Regions from separate parts of the Sporosarcina sp. FSL K6-6792 genome, predicted to be linked through region 1. Evidence: riboswitches for the same ligand, from Rfam matches in the RefSeq annotation. Region 1 holds a riboswitch; each other region holds the start of a gene.
The links. Region 1 has a riboswitch for S-adenosylmethionine ahead of MKZ26_RS16045 (O-acetylhomoserine aminocarboxypropyltransferase/cysteine synthase family protein). Riboswitches for the same ligand answer to the same signal wherever they lie in the genome.
Positions count from the first base shown of each region.

Region 2: another riboswitch for S-adenosylmethionine. It lies ahead of MKZ26_RS09405 (methionine ABC transporter ATP-binding protein); the one in region 1 lies ahead of MKZ26_RS16045 (O-acetylhomoserine aminocarboxypropyltransferase/cysteine synthase family protein).
Region 3: another riboswitch for S-adenosylmethionine. It lies ahead of MKZ26_RS11930 (MFS transporter); the one in region 1 lies ahead of MKZ26_RS16045 (O-acetylhomoserine aminocarboxypropyltransferase/cysteine synthase family protein).

Region 1 covers NZ_JBBOSA010000001.1:3,273,811-3,278,306, reverse strand. Annotated here, with positions in the region: gene MKZ26_RS16055 (homoserine dehydrogenase) at 1-420, opposite strand, end outside; gene MKZ26_RS16050 (hypothetical protein) at 378-1,244, opposite strand; gene MKZ26_RS16045 (O-acetylhomoserine aminocarboxypropyltransferase/cysteine synthase family protein) at 1,276-2,565, opposite strand; SAM riboswitch class I at 2,690-2,805, opposite strand; gene MKZ26_RS16040 (glycerol-3-phosphate acyltransferase) at 2,951-3,586, shown strand; gene MKZ26_RS16035 (aspartate aminotransferase family protein) at 3,649-4,496, opposite strand, start outside.
Region 2 covers NZ_JBBOSA010000001.1:1,947,696-1,952,191, forward strand. Annotated here, with positions in the region: gene MKZ26_RS09395 (MetQ/NlpA family ABC transporter substrate-binding protein) at 1-605, opposite strand, end outside; gene MKZ26_RS09400 (methionine ABC transporter permease) at 675-1,343, opposite strand; gene MKZ26_RS09405 (methionine ABC transporter ATP-binding protein) at 1,336-2,361, opposite strand; SAM riboswitch class I at 2,585-2,690, opposite strand; gene MKZ26_RS09410 (thioredoxin family protein) at 2,745-3,044, opposite strand; gene MKZ26_RS09415 (toprim domain-containing protein) at 3,059-3,400, opposite strand; gene gcvH (glycine cleavage system protein GcvH) at 3,475-3,858, opposite strand; gene MKZ26_RS09425 (arsenate reductase family protein) at 3,934-4,293, opposite strand.
Region 3 covers NZ_JBBOSA010000001.1:2,450,423-2,454,918, forward strand. Annotated here, with positions in the region: gene MKZ26_RS11925 (5-methyltetrahydropteroyltriglutamate--homocysteine S-methyltransferase) at 1-1,044, shown strand, start outside; SAM riboswitch class I at 1,073-1,183, shown strand; gene MKZ26_RS11930 (MFS transporter) at 1,266-2,723, shown strand; gene MKZ26_RS11935 (flavin reductase family protein) at 2,945-3,442, opposite strand; gene MKZ26_RS11940 (pirin family protein) at 3,541-4,383, opposite strand.

The DNA of each region.
Region 1 (4,496 bases):
CGTACGGATAATCGGTATACCACCCGCCGTCGTTGCTTCATACCCAACGTAAACTCCACGGAACTCCGCATGTTTTAGTAACGCCGGACCATGTTTCGCAAACATCGTCTTATTCGCAGTTATTATATGAAAACCTTTTTCTATTGCATCCGAAAGAAACGTATAAGCGGGTTCTTCTCCAACAATCGCCTCAAATATGAGGTCAATGTCCGGATTTAACAGGATTTCTTGAATGTCATCCGTTATCTTCGTTCCAGGTGTCGCTAGACGTTCTTTCTCCTTATCCCGGACCAAAATGGAAACAATGTCGATTGTACAGCCCATTTCCCGCTTAATCTCTTCTTTCCTTTCATTCAAAATCCTATAAATCCCTTCACCTACAGTGCCGAAGCCAAGTAGAGCGACTTTGATTGACGCCATAACGCCACCTCCATGGACTGTTTGATGATGAGTCCCCATTTTTCAAATTCCGTTAAAAAACTTTCATAGGCATGTTTTGTATTGACCAAACAATATATAGAGTTGGGAATCATATAGGCGAACGTTCGAATTTCATCCGTCGGATACATCGGATCGTGTGTAAAAGCAAACGCCACCACTTTTGCAGATATCAGGCGGGAAGCTAGTTCAACGCCTCCTCGACCACGGCCGATGTCATGCGTATTCATCGCACGGATTAAGGGGTAGAAGCTCTCCATGTCATTTCTGCTATTCCCAAAAGGAGATGCCATGTTCCCAATTTTAGTTGATTGTGGTGTCACTGCCATCGGGAAAAGAATATCCATAGCCTCGGGATACATAATGCCCCATTCCAGTACACGCATGCCACCGAGCGCCCCCCCGATGACCGCCCTTAACCGATTGACACCTAGTACCGTCAGCGCTCTCCGTTCTGCATGCACCATATCTCGAATCGTTACTTCTGGAAATAAATTTCTATACAGCTCGCCTGTGTCCGGATTTACAGTTAACGGTCCTGTTGATCCGTCACTTCCGCCAAGTGCGTTAAAAGAGATAACGGATAATTCATTTGTATCGATACTTTTTCCTTTGCCGACAAGACCGCTCCACCAACCCGGATAGTCAACCGTTCCAACTGTCACGTGACTTCCTGTCAAGGCATGACAAACAAGTACATGGGGTGCATCCAACCTGCCCGTTCTTTCATAGGCAAGCTGTACATTTACCAAGACGACTCCTGATTCCAATACCAGATGCCCGATTTCCACTATCCCCGTCTCCACGATTGTCACGCCCTTTCTTGTCACCAAAAAATTATACTGTTACTGGTACCGCTAGTTCGATTGCTTGTGCAAGGTCTGCAATAATATCTTCCGCAGATTCAAGGCCCACCGATAGTCTGATCAATTCTTCAGTCACACCTGATTTTTTCAAGTCCTCAGGCCCAAGCTGCTGATGCGTCGTTGAAGCTGGATGGATAATTAGTGATTTTGCATCCCCAACATTCGCAACATGCGACCAGATTTTGACGTTATCAATCACGTTCCGGCCTGCATCACGTCCACCTTTAATACCAAATACAATAATGGAACCGAAGCCGTTTTTCAAGTACTTTTTCGCAAGGTCATAAGATGGGTGATCTTCGTTGCCTGTATATGTTACCCATTCGACAGATGGATGTTTTTTCAAGAACTCCGCTACTTTAACGGCATTTTCATTATGTCTTGTCACACGCAAATGCAGTGTTTCAAGTCCTTGGAGGAAATTAAATGCACTATCTGGATCTAAGCAAGGTCCGAAGTCACGCAATAGTTGAACGCGTAGTTTAGTCGCAAATGCCGCCGCTGCTGTATCAATTCCGTAACGGAGACCATGATATGACGCATCAGGCTCTGTGAAGCCAGGAAACCTCCCTTGCGTCCAGTCAAATGTACCCGCATCAACAGCAACTCCACCGATCGTGGTACCGTGTCCGCCAATCCATTTTGTAGCGGAATGGATGACAACATCCGCACCAAATTCGATAGGATTCGAACCATATGGCGAAGCAAATGTACTATCAATAAGAAGCGGTAGACCGTTTTCATGCGCAATGTCCGCAACCGCTTCAATATCGAGTACATGAAGACTCGGGTTACCGATTGTTTCTGCGAATATTGCTTTTGTTTTATCTGTAATTGCTGCACGGAAGTTTTCAGGATCTGTTGCATCGACAAACTTTACATTGATACCGTAGCGTGGAAGTGTAGCGGCGAATAAATTATAAGTACCGCCATATAAATTGCTTGCTGCGACAATTTCATCTCCAGCACCAGCTACGTTCAAGATAGAGAAAGCGATAGCTGCCATACCTGAGGAGAATGCAACTGCCGCCGTACCACCCTCAAGAAGCGCAATACGCTCTTCAAAAACTGCAACAGTCGGATTTGTAATTCGCGTATAGATATTGCCTGCTTCTTGTAGTGCAAATAGTTTTTGAGCATGTTCTGTATCACGGAATACAAATGATGAGGTTCTATGAATTGGAACTGCGCGTGAACCTGTTACAGGATCCGGTTTTTGTCCACCGTGCAGAAGAAGTGTTTCGGGTTGAAGTTTTGTCATCGTCATTACCTCCAGAGTTTTTTAGATGGATTTGATTGTAATGGGCGGAGACGTTAGGGGTATTTTTGGAATGAAAAATAACCCCCTTCGCTTAAGAAGAGGGTTACGCTTTCGCTTATTCCTCCCCTTATCTTTCAGACCGTTCGCACGAATCTGTAGGAAGTAGCACCTTTGCAAGTTAGTCACTTGCTGGTTGCCGGGCATCGCAGGGCCTATTCCCTCCGCCGCTCTTGATAAGAGTTTGTGATATTCAGTTTTCCATCTTGTGACATAGTATAGTAGATATCTCAATACTTTGTCAATAGTTTACCGAATAATATTTCTGAAACTTGTGTCTATGTGGAATGTTACACTTAGACTACCGTTATTTTAGGAGGAACTTGATATGTGGTTATGGATTGTAGGCGTGCTCTTATGGGGATATGCAGTTGGTTGCCTGCATGGATCAGTTGTTGCGCAGAAAATATCCGGCGTTAACTTGAAAGAAACCGGTGTGAAAAATGCCGGTGCCTCGAATGCGACCATTGTTCTCGGGAAGAAGTTCGGCGCATTAGTTGCAGTAATCGATATCAGTAAAGGTGCAGGAGCTGTCTTACTTGTGCACTATTTCGCAGAAAACGCAGGATTTTCAGAAGCCTTTTTGGCTTTACTTTTATTTCTTACAGCCGCCGCAGCCGTTATTGGGCATAACTTTCCATTTTATATGAACTTTAACGGTGGAAAAGGAACAGCGACAATAATTGGTGTACTGCTTGCAATCGACTGGCAGATCGGGCTCATTGGTTTTGCATTATTTGTCGTCGTAGCACTAATAACAGACTTTCTCGTGTTTGGTGTACTGATGCTCTACGTCACGCTCATCGCGATGGCAGTATTGGCAGACGGATACTGGCCAGTCGTAATAGCAACTTTGTTATTTGCAATCGCCATTTGGAAACATCTCGAGAATTTTCAGCGTATGAAAGAGCGTAGCGAGAAGCGCGTTTCAATGGTCTTTAGAAAAAATAAAACCAAAAACTGAGGACCCCTATAATTGGAGGTTCTCCGTTTTTGGTTTAGCAAGATTAAAAATCTCAACCTAACTCATTCATTTTCATTGAACACTTTCTTCATCACCGCAATAATAAAGTCCACGTCTTCATCAGTACAAGACAGCGGTGGGCTTAGCGCTAGAATATTGTTATAGCCAGCAACTGTATCGCCGTTCCTTCCTATAATAAGTCCATTCGCCTTACATTCGCCAATGATTTTTGCAACACGGGCGTTTGTAGCAGGCTCTTTCGTTTCTTTATTCTCTACAAGTTCAATGCCTAACAAGAATCCGAGCCCGCGAATATCGCCAACAAAAGGATGATCCATTAAGCTTGCCAACTCTTTTAGAAGACGCTCGCCAAGCTCAGCCGACCGTTCAACAAGACTTTCTCTCTCAATGATTTCAAGATTCTTCAACGCGACTGCACAAGCCGCTGGATTCCCACCAAATGTATTAACATGACGGAAATGACTGTTATCTTCTCCTGTATCGAACTTTTCATAAATATCTTTTCGAATAGCCGTAACCGAAAGTGGCAAGTAAGCGCTCGTTAGTCCCTTTGCCATCGTAATAATGTCCGGTTTCAACTTAAAATGCTGATGACCGAAGTCTTTCCCAGTTCTGCCGAATCCACAAATGACTTCATCAACAATTAGCAGTACACCGTGGCGTGTACAGATTTCCTGGACTTTTTCCAAGTAGATTGGATGCGGGATGAGGATACCGCCTCCTGTAATGAGCGGTTCCATAATAATCCCAGCGATTGTTTCCTTCTGTTCCCAAATGATTTTCTCTTCAAACTCTTGGGCACGTTGTATGTTGTACTCCTCAATTGACTGTCCCGCAGGTCTGCGGTAATTGTCCGGAGGCGCGATGTGCAAGAACCCCGGGGCAAGTG
Region 2 (4,496 bases), 1.3 Mb from region 1:
AAAAGTGATGGTTCGTAATTCGCATCAAATTCCAGATTTTTAGGGTTGTCAACAATGTCTTTCACTTCAGCTGTTACTTTATCTACTCCGTCAGCCAATTTGATTAACCCAGCTGACTCTAACAAAGAAAGGACACGGCCATGTTCAGCTACTGAGTTACTAAAAATAATAACTGCACCGTCTGGAAGTTCATCAATTGATTTATATTTCGTCGAGTAAACAGCCATCGGTTCGATATGGATAGCTCCTGCATTCGCAAACTTATAACCGTGGTCAATTACTTGTTGATCTAAATAAGGAATGTGCTGGAAGAAGTTCGCATCCAATTCGCCTGATTCAAGATCTTTATTTGGCAAAATATAGTCTTGGTATGTTTCAATGACAAGTTCGATTCCTTTTTCTTTCAATATCGGTGCTGCCTTTTCTAAAATGATTGCGTGCGGTGTGTTAGATGCACCAATGACAATTTCCGTTTCTTCAACAGTTTCTTTGTCAGCTTTGTCTTCCCCACTTGTACTTTTATCATCGCTGTCATTTTTCGCTCCGCAAGCTACCAATGCCAATACAAGTACTGCTAATACTATTCCCCCTAAAAGCTTTTTCATGATTTTTTCTCCCCTTTTTCTATGTTTTTATATAATTTACAGGCTAGGCCTGATATTACTGTACTAATATTATCTCTTGTCGAATTTCCTCACCGCAAAATCCCCGATGAATTGAATGATGAAAACGATAATTAAAATAAGGATGGTTGCAGCAAGTGTAACGTCTTCCCGGCTACGCTGGAATCCATCTAAGTATGCAAGAGTCCCAAGTCCACCTGCTCCGATAATCCCAGCCATAGCAGTGTACCCGACGAGTGCAATCGCTGTTACAGTAATTCCTGAAATAAGTGCAGGCATCGATTCCGGTATAAGAACTTTAAAAATAATCGTTCTCGTTTTCGCTCCCATTGACTTCGAAGCTTCAATTACACCTTTATCAATTTCCTGTAATGCAATCAACACCATTCTTGCATAAAACGGAGCCGCCCCAATAATAAGTGCCGGCATCGCTGCATCCGGTCCGCGGATTGTACCAAGAAGAAATTTCGTAAACGGAATAAGTAAAATGATTAATATGATAAACGGAATGGATCTAAAAATATTGACGAATGCTCCTGATATAATATTGACCAACTTATTCGACCAAAGTTGACCGGGACTAGATAGGAAGAGTAAAATTCCAAGTCCTAACCCAATAACTAAAGTGAACAATGTAGAAACCGCAGTCATATAGAGTGTTTCCACTGTTGCTTCCCACATTTTAGTCCAGTCGACATTCGGAAAAAGGTTTTCAGTCATTACCGATCACCTCCGTCTGAACATCATTTTCATTGAGGTATTGAATTGCTTCCTCAATGATTGAGGAATCTCCAAGCAGCTGAAGTATCAGTGTGCCGTATGCCCCGCCATGTGTATGGGATATGTTTCCCTGCACGATATTCACATCGACAGTGAATTTCCGAATAAGACTTGCGAGCACAGGTTGTTCTGTCCGCTCCCCTACAAATACAAGCTTGATAAGCGTGCCGGCAGGAAATTCTTCCTTAATATGCGCCATTGCCTGCTTCGCCTCCACGGGTTCCGTCACTTGAGAGACAAACCGCTTTGTGATCGGTTCCTTCGGTGATTGGAACACATCCAGGACATCTCCCAACTCAACAACTTTCCCTGCCTCCATAACTGCAACTCTGTGGCAAATTTTCCGGATAACGTGCATTTCATGTGTGATAAGCACAATTGTCAGTCCAAGTCGTTCATTAATTCCTGTTAGAAGGTCTAGTATTGAATCCGTTGTTTCTGGATCAAGGGCTGAAGTCGCTTCGTCACAAAGAAGGACTTCAGGGTCGTTTGCAAGCGCACGAGCAATCCCTACGCGCTGTTTCTGACCTCCAGACAATTCGGATGGATATGCATTTTCACGACCAGCCAAACCAACTAATTCAATCAGTTCCGCCACTTTCTTATCACGCTCGGCTTTTCGTACACCCGCGATTTCAAGAGGGAAAGCGATATTCTCCTTCACTGTTCTAGACCACAGTAAGTTAAAGTGTTGGAAAATCATACTCACTTTTTGTCGTGCTTCCCTTAGCTCTTTACCTTTAATTGCTGATATTTCTAGACTTCCTATTTTAACACTACCTGACGTTGGCATTTCAAGACCGTTCAGTAGTCGAATCAACGTACTTTTTCCTGCCCCACTATAGCCGATGACTCCAAAAATCTCACCGTCAGTAATTTCAAGCGATACATTTTCGACTGCTGAAATACTGCCTGGCCCTTCACCGTATCGTTTATTTATATCCGTTAAATAAATCATTTTTTTCACCTCAGAAAAATTGTTTTGTTACTAATTTTGTTTAGCTTCAGGCGCCCCCCCTCGGGTCACAAGGCAGTTCGCTGTGGTGGCTTAGGTATGCCCCCTTCGCAATCTGACTTGTGCCTGTCGGAGCTGAGCGGCGCCTTCCGCTTTTCAATACAAAAAAGCCTTCCTGCAGACGGGCAGAAAGGCTTGACGTTATCGAAAATAAACGTTGTCCAATCTCTCATCTTTCAAAGCGTATGCTTTGTGTGACTTGGCACCATTTCACTTACGTGACGGTTGCCGGGCTTCGCAGGGCACTATCCCTCCACCTCTCTTAATAAGAGTGACCTATTCAATTGAATGTTAAGACGAAGTATATCAAAGTTCCATATCTATTGTCAATCTATTTCTTCAAGTAGATACGGTACTGATTGAAATGCATAAATTTTATGGGTTAAAACGCCATCCTTTTGTATAAGAAGGCAAGGAACGCTTTCGATTTCATAGTCAATTGCAATATTTTGTACGTAATTCAAATCCGCTTTCCCGATTGGTATTCCCGGTCTCATGACGGTAATAACGTCCATCATTTTAGATGCGACTGCACAAGTTCCACACATTGGTGTATATAAATAAAACGCTGCCACTGAAGACTCTTTCAAAGCCATCTCCCATTGTTCGCGTGTCCAAGTTTCCATTAATTCTACATCCTTTAAATTAGAAATTCCGGTCGGATTTTAAAATCCGCACCTTGTAGTATTGTAGCCAACACTTTGTATGGGGTCGTCTCCACTTCCCGATAAACCTTTTCTGTGTACAAATGGATTGCTGCCGGGAACTCTCTTTTGAATAAAACACGGGTCTTTTCTCCATCTTCATCCGCATCAACGAAGACAAATAGTTCATGTTCTTCGTAAGGTGCAAGCAATTCTTCAAGCCGATAAGGACTTACTGTGCCGTTCGTACAAATAATTTCGACAGGCTCAACAAGTATTCGTGCCAAACGTTTCTTATCCGAACCGCCCTCGACGATAATTACTCTTTCATCCGACACAAGAAGCCCCTCCTTCGCTCTTTTTTATATAAAGATGCAAAAAACGCCGGAAAAGTACCGGCGCCTTGTCTTAGTTATTCTCCGACAGTCATTTTTTCATACGCTTCAGCTGACATAAGTTCATCCAGTTCAGAAACATTTGAAGGTTCAACAACGATCATCCATGCATTTTCATACGGTGATTCATTGACAAATTCAGGGCTGTCTTCAAGTCCTTCATTCACTTCAATTACTTTTCCGCTGATTGGTGCATAAAGTTCTGATACTGTCTTAACAGATTCAACGCTTCCGAAAGGCTCGTCCGCTTTGATGTCATCTCCGACAGATGGAAGTTCAACGAATACGATATCGCCTAGTTCAGATTGTGCAAAGTGAGTAATACCAATGCGGTAGTTACCACCTTCGTCTTTTACCCATTCATGCTCTTCAGAATAACGCAGATCTTTTGGTGTGCTCATTCCGTATCCCTCCAAATAAATAGTTTCATTCTCTTCAATTCTGTCATATTTCTCGAATAAAGACAAGATAGGAAATCAGTTAGTCCATACTTTGTCGAACTCTTCTTCCTTGAATCCGACAGTCACCTTACCATCACCGAAGACAATTGGTCTCTTAATCAACATACCGTCAGATGACAGCAAGCTAATTTTCTCTTCATCTGTCATTGTGAGCAATTTGTCTTTCAAGTTTAGCTCTCTATATTTCGTCCCACTAACGTTGAAAAACTTTTTCAACTCCAAATCCGATGCCGCAATCATTTTGCCAAGTTCTTCTACTGAAGGAGGAGCTTCCGCTATGTTCACTTCCTGAAAGTCCAAGTTGTTCGTCTCAAGCCATTTTTTTGCTTTCCTGCATGTCCCGCACTTTGGATAACCGTAATAAACTAATCCCATACCGCAACGCCTCCATTTTCGCCATTATAACAGAAAAAACACCTGGGCGCCTATTGGTACCTGGACGTCAAAGTGAGATCGGCAATTTTACTTCATTAAACAATCACGTCTGTCGATTAATTATTGACTTGCATAATACGATAGCGAGCAGGGCTTGAAAACCGCTATAACCCTTTACTATTTTCGGCCCGCTTTCGCCGAAT
Region 3 (4,496 bases), 820 kb from region 1:
CCAGAACGCCTAAAGCAGGCCCGTTTGCAAAGAGAAACCGGTGAAATCACTGCCGAAGAATTACGCATAATCGAAGACGAAGAAATTACAAAGCTCGTTGAAAAACAAAAAGAAGCTGGACTAAATTCTGTGACAGACGGAGAATTCCGCCGTAAATGGTGGCACTTTGACTTCCTTTCCGGCTTTGACGGCGTTGAGTTTTTCGAAACAGATAAAGGGCTCCAATTCAACGGTATTGTAACAAAAGCACACGGCATTAAAGTGACAGGAAAAATTGGGTTTAGCGACCATTACATGATTGAACACTTCAAGTTCCTGAAAAGCATCGCAGGTGATGCAGTCGCAAAGTTCACGATTCCAAGCCCGAATATGCTGATCCACAGAGCAACATTCGAAGAAGGCATCTATGCAAATGACGAAGAATTATTTGATGACTTGGTTACTGCCTATCAAGATGTAATTCAAGCACTGTACGATGAGGGCTGTCGTTATCTTCAAATCGATGACACGTCATGGGCTTCCTTCTTATCGGAAGAAGGAAGGGAAACATTGATAGCAAAGGGGCAAGATCCTGACAAACTTGTACAACTATCCGCACGGGCCATCAATGAATCCATCGCGAAAAGGCCAGCCGACTTGCTCGTGACGATGCATATTTGCCGTGGCAACTTCAAATCGACCTATTTTTCTAGTGGTGGCTACGAGGATGTATCCGAAACAATTTTCGGCGGATTAGATGTTGACGGTCTTTTCCTTGAGTTTGACGACGAACGCTCCGGCAGTTTTGAACCGTTGCGCCATGTCAATCGCCCTGACCTTTTCGTCGTATTAGGCTTGATCACCTCTAAATTCGGCGAATTAGAGGCCCCTGAACAGCTTAAAGCAAGAATAGCAGAGGCCACAAAGTATGTTCCTTTAGATCAACTATGCTTAAGCCCACAATGCGGCTTCGCATCAACAGAAGAAGGTAATCAGTTAACTGAAGAACAACAATGGGAAAAAGTTCGTCATGTTGTAACTATCGCGCAAGACGTTTGGCAGTAACCTTTACTAATTAAATAGGCTAATAAAACTCTTATGAAGAGCGGTGGAGGGGCTGGCCCTATGAAACCCGGCAACCATTCAACAATCATGTTGATAAGGTGCTAATTCCTGCAAAGCACTATGCTTTGGAAAATGAGAGGGTATTTTCTCTCGAATGCCTCTCTACTAACACAGTGGAGGGGCATTTTGTTTTATTAACAATAGAATTGGATGTGTGAGGAATGAAAAAGGAAGGCTTGCAAAGATATCATACGATTTGGGGCTTGTTATTTTTAGGTTGGTTTGTTTCTTACGTTGACCGGGTTGCAACTGGGCCGATTATTACATATATGATTGAAAATGAAGTTTCTTTTTTTGCAGACGTGGCAAACCCCCATGGAATTGGCGGATTGATTGGTAGTTTATTTTTTGCCGGTTTTATGTTAATGCAATTTCCTGGTGGCTACTTTGGGGACAGGTTTGGCTATCGTGCTATTATCATTTTAAGTATTGTTTGGGCTGGAATCGCCACTTTATTAACAGGTTTGGTGGGGGGCCTTGTTGCATTTATTCTTTTCCGAGTCCTACTCGGGCTAGGCGAAGGCGTTTTTTATTCGAATGACCGCTCTTATATTGCCTATCATACACCTCCTGAAAAAGTTGGATTAGGAATGGGCGTGGCGCTTACCGGACTTTCTGTTGGTCTGACAGCGGGCACACTTGGCGTCCCTTATCTTATTACAGTCGCAGAACCATTTATGGGTGAAGGGGCTTGGCGCTTTCCTTTTTTCGTGACCGGAACAATTACACTCATTATTGCACTCCTACTATTTAAATATATGAAGCCCAAAAACGATTCAAGTGCTTCTGTAGATTTATCTTCACCTGGTATTAAAGCACAGTTTGGCAAAGGGCTATTGTACATGTCCATGTACTCCGCCGTTTTTCTTGTCATAGTGATGGGCATCTATTATTTTTCCGTCAAACTAGGTCTGTCCTCTATCGCGATTGCGGTCATTCTTGTTGCACTTTGTCCGCTCTTAATACTTTATTTATACACAACGAAGAAGTCTGAAATAAAACCGTTAATAGCGAATAAGAATCTTTTCTTATTGTACTTATTCTTTATCCCTATCATGTGGCATCTATGGTTTTACGGATTTTGGTCCGTCTCTATCGTCAAAGATTTCGGTGGCGGTGCGTTAATGGCTGCCGCTTTGATTGCATCGTTTAATGGTTTGGCCGGAATCATTGGTTTTCCTCTTGGCGGCAAAATTTCTGACATAGTGGCCAATCGTCCAAATGGGCGACGTAACGTCCTTGCTGTACTAACCGCTGTACTGACTGTAACTATTTTTATATTTGCAGTCTATGTCATGATGGGTAATAACAACCCCATCGTTATGTCTGTCATTTTGTTTGTCTCCGGATTATTCTTTTTTGCATTGCAACCGGTGGCACATGCTCTGGCTTCCGATTTGACGCCCGAAAAAAGCAGAGGATCCATGTTTGGAATGCTCAATTTGATTGGAGAAATCGGAGCAGTTCTCTCACCTGTCGTCTCCGGAGTCATTCGAGATAACACCGGTAGCTGGGGCTTGCCACTTCTACTCGATGGTGTATTAATGGCGGCGGGCCTAGTTCTAGTGCTAGCCATCTCCAGTAAGGCGGTCCGCAAGAACGTTGTATCCTTGGCTTGAGAAAAGCGCAAGATACCCTTTAAGATGCAACAGGCATACGTCAATCAACGGTAGAAGAAGAGTGTACTACGAATTAGAACTTCCGGATAATTGGAAGTTCTAATTTTTTCCTATATCAACATTAAACTTTAACAGAGCCTCTTTTTCAAGAAAAAAAGGCGTGTCATCAGTAGATTAAACTGATGACACGCCTTTTTACACTGTAGATTGTATAGACACTGTCAGCTATAAAATTCTTCTGGAATTGCACCTATAGTTCTACGGTGATACAAAAGTGGTTCTTTACTTTCATTCTGAATATCTAATACTTCGCCTATTAATATCGTATGATCTCCAGCCTCAATTTGTTGCACCGTCTTACATTGTAAAACCGCAAGCGAATTTGAAAGTACTGGTAGGTTTAAATCCGATTCTTTCCAATCACATTGACTAAATCGATCAGCAACCCTGCTTGAGAATAACGTACATAACTCACTTTGATCTGCTGCCAAAATATTCACCGAAAATTTTTCAGCATCTAGAAAGTCACTATAAGTGGATACTCTTTTATCAATGGACCATAAAATTAGTAAAGGCTCTAATGATACCGATGCAAATGAATTGACCGTTAATCCCATCGGTTTTTTATCTGCATCAAATGCTGTAACGACAGTGACTCCCGTCGGGTAATTCCCCATTGCTTCTTTAAAACTCGCTACCTGCTCTATCTTACTTCCCATATCAGCAACTCCCATTTTCTTATTTCACTTAAAATCATATCAAATCTATTAGAATATTTCATACTTTGTGATTCCGCACTAAATTCACTGATACATGTTCACTCGAATCTTCCTTCTCTGTAATCTTTATAGGCCTGCATAATCTCTTCTTCTGAATTCATCACAAACGGGCCGCGAGCTACTACTTTTTCTCCGACAGGCTTACCTGCATATAACATGATATGCAGTTTCTCTTCTGCGTGAATCTTCACTTCAGTTTGTTCTTCATCTGTTCCACGTTCCAACCAGAGAACCTGCCCCTTCTTCCCCTCCACGCTTTCACTGCCAAATGACCCTATTCCTTCTATTATATACAGAAATCCATTGTAACTGCCGGGAAGGTCCTGTGTAACAGTGGTACCGGGTTCAATGATCAATTCAACCATCGTAACAGGCACGTGATTTTTCGTGTCAGCCGTAACACCTTCCGATGAACCGGAAAAGACACGTATCGTAGCGCCGTCTTCATGACGGACCGACATATCTTGTGCACGCATGTTCTGGTAACGCGGTTCCGTCATTTTTTTATCACTTGGAAGATTGACCCACAGTTGCAAGGATTGGACCGTTTCCCCAACAGCCGGATCCTCTGTATGAATGATCCCTTTACCCGCTGTCATCCATTGAACGTCTCCAGGGTGTAGTTCCCCTCCCCCAGTCTTATTGTCAAAGTGTTCTAGCGTCCCATCAATGACGTACGTAACAGTTTCAATACCACGGTGAGGATGCATACCAAATGTTCCACGCACGAAAAAGTCTTCAGCCATCAATAGAAATGGATCGACTTCTTCCCAGTTTCCCGGTTCAATGACCAATCCTACTTTATGAGTTGGCGAGTGTTCCTGATAAACGACATCCCTTACACTTCTGATTCCCCTTGAAAAGACCGATTTATTATTCATATTAAATTCCTCCTTCTGTTTTGGATATATATGTTGAATTAAAAGATCCCATTGTATTTGCTACGGTGCTAAGGAATGCCCCGTCCTAAGACATGCTTCGGCTGCCCCTTGTA